Bdellovibrio bacteriovorus: one gene and its partner. The protein of the gene in region 2 interacts with the protein of the main gene of each other region in a pairwise test. Links are inferred from orthologs where the notes say so. Each region holds a gene or a part of one and is shown on either strand. Other genes may lie near its edges.

What was found. Proteins that work in one complex are often made in the same cells at the same time.
Region 1: the proteins of AZI85_RS13910 (region 2) and AZI85_RS15745 interact in binary tests that used the Escherichia coli proteins (3 or more experiments, as listed by UniProt). The link is inferred for Bdellovibrio bacteriovorus from one-to-one orthologs.

The regions. Positions count from the first base shown.
Region 1 is NZ_LUKF01000019.1:221,185-224,619, forward strand. Bases 375-3,202 are described here. They hold AZI85_RS15745 (aminotransferase class V-fold PLP-dependent enzyme), read right to left. Parts: upstream 2,490-3,202; coding sequence 1,260-2,489; downstream 375-1,259. Other genes in these bases: AZI85_RS15735 (hypothetical protein), read left to right, coding at 375-697; AZI85_RS15740 (NifU family protein), read right to left, coding at 703-1,263; sufD (Fe-S cluster assembly protein SufD), read right to left, coding at 2,493-3,202. Outside these bases: AZI85_RS15730 (hypothetical protein), read left to right, coding at 1-167; more of AZI85_RS15735, read left to right, coding at 146-374; more of sufD, read right to left, coding at 3,203-3,435. UniProt on the Escherichia coli protein: Cysteine desulfurases mobilize the sulfur from L-cysteine to yield L-alanine, an essential step in sulfur metabolism for biosynthesis of a variety of sulfur-containing biomolecules.
Region 2 is NZ_LUKF01000017.1:309,243-312,815, forward strand. What follows is about bases 209-3,174. They hold AZI85_RS13910 (SufE family protein), read right to left. Parts: upstream 1,926-3,174; coding sequence 1,491-1,925; downstream 209-1,490. Other genes in these bases: AZI85_RS13900 (hypothetical protein), read left to right, coding at 209-483; AZI85_RS13905 (trypsin-like serine peptidase), read right to left, coding at 547-1,416; AZI85_RS13915 (hypothetical protein), read right to left, coding at 1,928-2,740; AZI85_RS13920 (phosphatase domain-containing protein), read right to left, coding at 2,744-3,174. In the rest of the region: more of AZI85_RS13900, read left to right, coding at 127-208; more of AZI85_RS13920, read right to left, coding at 3,175-3,547; AZI85_RS13925 (hypothetical protein), read right to left, coding at 3,559-3,573. UniProt on the Escherichia coli protein: Participates in cysteine desulfuration mediated by SufS. Cysteine desulfuration mobilizes sulfur from L-cysteine to yield L-alanine and constitutes an essential step in sulfur metabolism for biosynthesis of a variety of sulfur-containing biomolecules.

The DNA of each region.
Region 1 (3,435 bases), on a different replicon or contig from region 2:
TAGCGTCTAGTTCAGAAACAATTTCTTTAAGTGGCCTTCCAGCGGGTTACTACATGCTCAACGTAAAAATCAATGCGTACGAAAAACCTAACTGGCAGATGGTTGGCATGTCGACTTACACAATTAGAAAAGGATCCCAGCAGCTATGCGGTACAGAACAGCCTTAACTTTATTCGTAGCTCTTATTTTTGGAATCACAGGCTGGGCCTATGTTTCCAATAAGGATAAAAAACGCGAACCTGCTTCGGTGAAAAGCAAGTTCTGGATGCCAGTTCCCGTGGGGAAACATCTTGCTCTTCTAAAAGTAGAAGTGGCTCCGACTGAAATTCCTGAATCAGGAAACTCTGATGTAAACCTCGTAGGACGGATTTTAGTGAATCAAGAAATGACTAGCGATCTTTCGTATGTCTGGGCCCTTCCTGAAGATGTGCAAGTGGTTGAAGGTCAGCTGAGCGACAGCCTTGCTAACGTTAAAATGGGTCAGATCGTCGAAGTAAGACTGACAGTTAGCGGCTTTAATAAAGAAAAGCAGCGCATGATTTCCTTGCAAGCATCGGGTGCTCGCGGAGAAGAAAAGATGGGAAGCTCTGCCGTTGTAGTCAGCCGCCCTGAAGATACGTGGGAATCTGTGGCTTCGGAAATGAAAAAGGCCGCTGATGAACAACTCGGTCCCGAGTCTAAACCAGTCGGCCGATAAGAAAATTAAACCGGAATCACTTCGATTTCGGAATTGAATTGATCACGAAGAATTCCTTCGATCGCCATCAAAGTTCCTGATGTAGCACTTGGGCAAGTTCCGCAAGCCCCTTGATAAAACACGTAAAGCTTATTGTCTTCGTATTTCACCACATCCAAGTCACCGCCATCGCCTTGCAAACCAGGACGAACCGTTTCATCCAAAATTTCTTCAATGCGCTGAACTTCCGGAGGAAGACTTGCACGACGCAATTTCTTTTCATCCATTTGCGTCTGATTAGGATTGTGCACGGGCATGCGCGTTTGGATCACAGCGCATACATTCTTTTGAATTTCTTCGGGATCCGCATCGAAGTTGTGCGTGATCGTGATCACATTCTGAAAGAAGTGAACCTGACGAACACCTTCGACTTGAAATAAGGCGGAAGCCAGCAAGCTTTGATCAGCTTCTTTGGCATCAGCGTAAGTGGCTTTGCCTTCATTCAATACAGGGCGATCCAATACAAATTTCCAAGCATTGGGATTTGGAGTCGCTTGAATACGGATGAGTACATCTTGGCTGCTCATAACAACATCTCCCGGGCTTTCGCCACGGCTTTTACTAAAGCGTCTATATCTTGACGATTATTATACACGGAAAAAGAAGCGCGCACTGTCCCAGGCACACCCAGTCTAGTCATTAAAGGCTGAGTGCAATGGTGACCCGCGCGAACGGCAACACCTTCCTGATCTAGGATTTGTCCTACGTCAGAATGGTGAGCTCCTTTAATATTAAAGGAAAGAATAGGACCTTTGTTTTCAGAAGTTCCGAAGATTTTCACATCTGGAATCGCTGACAACTTTTCAGTCGCATACTTTAAAAGATCCATTTCATAGCTGTGGATTTTATCTAGTCCAATGCGGTTGACGAAATCAATCGCCGCATGCAATCCGACCGCGCCTTCAATATGTGGCGTTCCGGCTTCAAAACGGAAAGGCACATCGTTGTAAGTCGTCTTTTCAACAGTGACTTTAGCAATCATACTGCCGCCACCCTGATACGGAGACATTCCATCTAGAATTTCTTTTTTTCCGTAAACTACACCCATACCGAAAGGTCCGAAAACCTTATGAGCCGAAAATACAAAGAAATCACAATCGATGTCCTGCACATCCACTTTGGCCTGAGAAACAACTTGGGCACCATCAATAAGAACTTTTGCGCCCACTTCATGAGCAAGCTTCGTCAAAAGTTTCATATCATTGTTCGTGCCTAAAACATTCGAGCAGCCCGTGAAAGCCACCATTTTTGTTTTAGAAGAAAGTTTCTTTTTGAAATCTTCAATATTCAGTTCGCCATTATCTAAAATGTCTGCCGCCAGCACTTTCGCGCCGACTTTTTCGGCGACCATTTGCCAAGGAACGATATTCCCGTGATGTTCCATCACCGTAATTAGGATTTCGTCGCCGGCTTTTAGATTCATCATCGCCCACGAGTGAGCAACAAGGTTCACACCCTCAGTGGTGCCGCGAACAAAAACGATCTCTTCCGACATACGCGCGTTTAAGAATTGAGCCACGCTATTACGAGCCGACTCAAAGGCTTGAGTGGCAACATCACCTAAGTAATGCGCACCACGATGCACGTTGGAAGTTTCAAATGAATAAAAATGAGTAATACGATCAATCACCGACTTCGGCTTCAACGTTGTTGCGCCGCTATCCAAATAAATCAAATTCTTCCCATGCACCTTTTGTGTCAGTGCGGGGAATTCATTTCTTACTGAGGTGAAGATCTGTTCTAGTTGACTCATTTCCTATCCAATTACATGAAGACGCGTGAACGCTTCATCCAAATGACGAGTCAGCCATTTTTGAATGCTGTCGTCAGAAATTTTATAAATAACTTCAGAAAGAAAACCGTAGCTTAGCATCGGAATGGCTTTTGACTTGGGAATCGCACGTGATTGTAAATAGAAAAGCTCTTCGCGATTCAATTGACCCACCGTCGAACCGTGCGCTGCCTTTACGTCATCAGCATAAACTTCTAAACCAGGCTTGCTATCCGCTTCAGCCTTAGAGCTTAAAAGCAAATTATTATTCAGCTGAGCTGAATCCGCTTTCTGCGCGCCTTTTTGGATTAGAACTTTACCGCTAAATACAGAGCGGGATTCTCCATCCAAGATGCCTTTATAAAGCTGATTCGTGTGACATTCACCAACCTGATGGTTGATCAAAGATGTGTTATCGACGTGTTGTTTGCCGCTGACGGCGTAAACACCCAAGATCTCTGTTGAAGAGCCTTGGCCCGTTAAAGTCACATCTAAAGAGTGACGAGACAACATCGCACCCGTCGCAAAAGCCAAGCTTTCCACATTCGCGTTCTTTTCAACTGTAAGACGAGTGCGACCGATATTCACCGCCGACTCCCCTTCACCTTGAACACGCACGTAAACGACCTTCGCACTTTCACCTACGTGAAGATCCATTACAGAGTTCACGAAATAAGAAGTGGCTGGCCCGTAGTAGCTTTCTAAAATCTTAACAGAGGAACGCGCGCCGATGTTTACTGAAATACGCGGATTCACCATCAAAGGGCTGCCACCTTCCGTAGAAGTGAAAAACACGAAATTCACAGGTTTTTCCACAGAGGTTTCTTTCGCGAGCGAAAGAACAAACGGCTTCGAAAGATAAGCGCCGTTCAGAGCATCAAAAGTATCATCGAATTGAGTCGGATACTCTGAAAGCTCGCGCAAAGAA
Region 2 (3,573 bases):
GACAAGCTTTGGATTATTTTTGCGAAACTTTCGCTGCAAAACGTCCTTACGTTAAAGCACAGAAGCGCATTTACTCCTAATCACCTGTGTTAAAATAATTTTGAAAGCAGTCATACGGAGGTGGTTATGAGACAAGCTATCATCGTGGCAGCTCTCCTTATCCTTCCACAATTCGTTCAAGGGGCTCCTGAAGATCCCACGGTTCCGCTTAATGGATCCGCGACAGATGCAATGAAAATTGAAACCCAACGAGACCTAGCCGATCGCGTGGATCGACAGCCGACCAACGCAGAACAAGATCCTTCTCTCGTACCCTGCCCCCAAGTCAGTTATGAAGGACAAAAAGATGAGTTAGCCCGTTTAGAAAATCACAGCACCAACTGCCAACCTGAAGAAGGAGCCATTCAACAAAATCCTAATCCCGATCAGCAACTTCCCGACGCTGAACAAAACCAATCCGGCACTCCAATTCATCTTGAGTAGTTGAAAATAAAAAAGGGGAGCTTTAAGCAAGCTCCCCTTTTTATTTTGTTATTATCGTACTAATTATTTTTTCAAAGCATTCACGATGTAAGAGATGTTCGTGACATCTTCACCGCGGCAACCCGTTTCTGTACATCTATTTGAAACAGTACATTGTTTCGCTCTGTCATATGTGAAATCTTGCGCTCCACGCACCAGAATACCTACCACTTCATGAGTTCTTGCGTTGAAAACCGCAGAACCCGAATTTCCGCCGTAAGTGTCTAGGTTCGATGTAAAGTAAGTCCCTTGTTGAGCACGCACTTGCGCGCCATCAGCCACTTTCGTCGGAAGACCTGAAGGATGACCTACAACGTAGATTGCATCACCTGGTTGCGCTGGTGATTGCGCCAAAGTCAAAACGCGGTGACCACGGACAGGGCGATCCAAACGCACTAGAGCGTAATCTTGAGCACTTGTGTATTCACGTGCCACGATTTCCTTACAACCGTAAACTTCACCTTCAGGCAAAGTCTCTGGTGCTGTTTTAGCGTCTGTCATTTTATAACCGAAGACGAAAGCGTAACGAGAGCAATCCGAAGAACTGATGCAGTGACCTGCTGTCGCAATCAAATCCTCACCCACTAACGAACCAGAACAGTTCGCCGCTGAAGGCTGATCGAAGAAAGGCTCGTCCGAGCAAAGATTCATGCTCGAGCCATAACTTGAAGCCAGAATTTTTACCAAACCATTTCCTTGATTTTGAATATCGCGAGTTGGAATAAGAGCCACTGTAGAATCCGCGATTTCGCGAACGTCGGCTCTGGTTACTTGATAGACGTCGACACGATTGTCGTCGCCATAAATAACTCTGGGCGTGATGTTAACAAATCCAACTGAGAACGTTGCTGCAAGCGCGACAGTCATTGTCGCTACGAATGAATTCCTTTTCACTTTTTCCCCTCTGAATGTTCTTCCTGAACATCCCTCTGATAAAGTCTGAGAAAAGTGAGAATGAAAGACAAACTTTATTTTTTGGTTTTCAGAAGATAATCAAATGCCGTTGCGTAAAGTTTGATTTGCTTAAGCATAGAATGCAGACCATTGGCGCGGCTAGGAGAAAGGTTTCCTTCGAAGCCCAAAGCTTTCAAAAACTCGGGAGGTGTCGATAAAATCTCACTGGGAGTTGCGCCGGAGTAAACATACAACAAAAGTCCAACCAAACCCTTCACAATCAAAGCATCACTATCGCCTTGAAGTTGTATTTGGCCTTGATCATTTAAATTTGCAGAGAGCCAGACTTGCGACTGGCAGCCTTTCACAGCGTTTTGCTCTGTTTTCAAATTCTCTGGCATTTCAGGAAGCGCTTTTCCCATTTCGATGATTTTTTTATAGCGGTCTTCCCACTGATTCATCGCTGAAAAATCTTGGATTACTTTTTGTTGTCTTTCTTGGATGTTCATAACTAAACCACTTTCAATTTCGGCAAGAGAGTGAAAATATCTTCTTCCAGCATCTGTCCTTGCTCACCAATAAGTTCGTGAAAGGACTTCTTGTTCATATTCATCACGACATCGTGGCATTTCTTATAGAAACCTTCTTGATCATCGTAATACCCGTTCCACAGATCTTTGGCCTTGGCCTCTGGAAGCACCCAGGATTTTTTTTCAGCGGCCGTTCCATCGTAGCGATTGTGATAGTCTAAAAGATCCATGATTTGACGAGGCGAAAAATCTAACATCACCAAAGCTTCTTCTAAAAGCGCGAGCTCCACATACCAAAGATAGTTGCTCATTTTTTCCCAGAACTTAATTCCAGGTTTTCCGTAAGAGCTTTTGCAGAAGAAGGTCGTACAAACAACACCGCGATTGCGCCACACATTGCAGTTTTGTTTTTCTTTGTTGTAGTAAGGGCAAAGCCAGTCTTCGCGCTGACCGAACTCCCCTTCCGTGCGGTTATTAAACTCAACCTGGTATTTTACAGGCGCTACCATCCCAATCGGCAGAGCGTATTCGCGACGAGCGATTTTATCTCGGAAAATGCGATGAGCTTCTGTTGAAGACTCTTCTTTCAACAATGCTCCGATCATGAAATTTGCGAGGAACGGATGAAAGGTGCAGCACTTTAAATCCTCGCGATAATGAACTTTGCCTTTATGGCGGGGACGAGACATCGCACACGAGTCGCAGGTCGCTTTATTTTCTTCGGGAGAAAACTCCAGAATCTCTCGGGGTAAGAGACTTTCATAGACTCGTGGCAATTGGTACTTTAATAACATTCTTTACATTTTCAGGCGACAGCGGTCGGTCAATTTAAGCTTTAACTGCTTCATTGTATCAAACCTTTGCAGACTGTCGTCCCACTTCCATACGAAGGTTTGGCAATTCACGAAATAAGGAAAAGCCACATCACCCTCTGCCGCATAGCTGCTTGCATAGACGAAATCAGGGACCAGGGTCTTAACCAAAGTTTCAACAGCGGAATAACTCAAGATTCTGGCTTTTTCCAGCTCAAAAGAAATCTCTAAAGGAGTTACAAAGCCTGTCTGGCCATTGTGCAGAGCTGCGCCCCACTCTACAAAGGAATTGCGGTTATAAACGATACGAATGAATTGGTGAAACTCAATGCCCTGATTTGCGTACTCTTGAGCCAGTTGCGCATAAATATCAGCGTCTTGTTCGCCGTTATCGCCAATAAGAATCACTTTGCGAGGACGGTGTTCTTCCATGAGCTTGCGCAAGTTCGTGATTTTATGAACATCGCTATCATATTCGGTTTTTCCAATATAGGTTCCAGCCGGATAGTTCCCGTTTTTGAGGAAATTGCGGTGTGTGCGCCCCATAAACCATTCCGGCGCTTTCGAAAGATAAACCACTTGAATGTCAGAGTTCTCTTTTACAATCTGGTGATAAAGAGCATTCATCCCTAAGAAACGGCTTTTATCGTCAAAGGCATAGCGAGCGGCTTCACTGAGGTCCTTCACATTCGCTAACTTGATCGTGTCATCCACGTCGCTCACGAACAGGGTCTGAGCTTGAGAGGATAAAGAAACAATGAATATCAGAAATGCGATAAAGTTTTTCATGCGTCTTCCTCTTAAATACCTTGCTC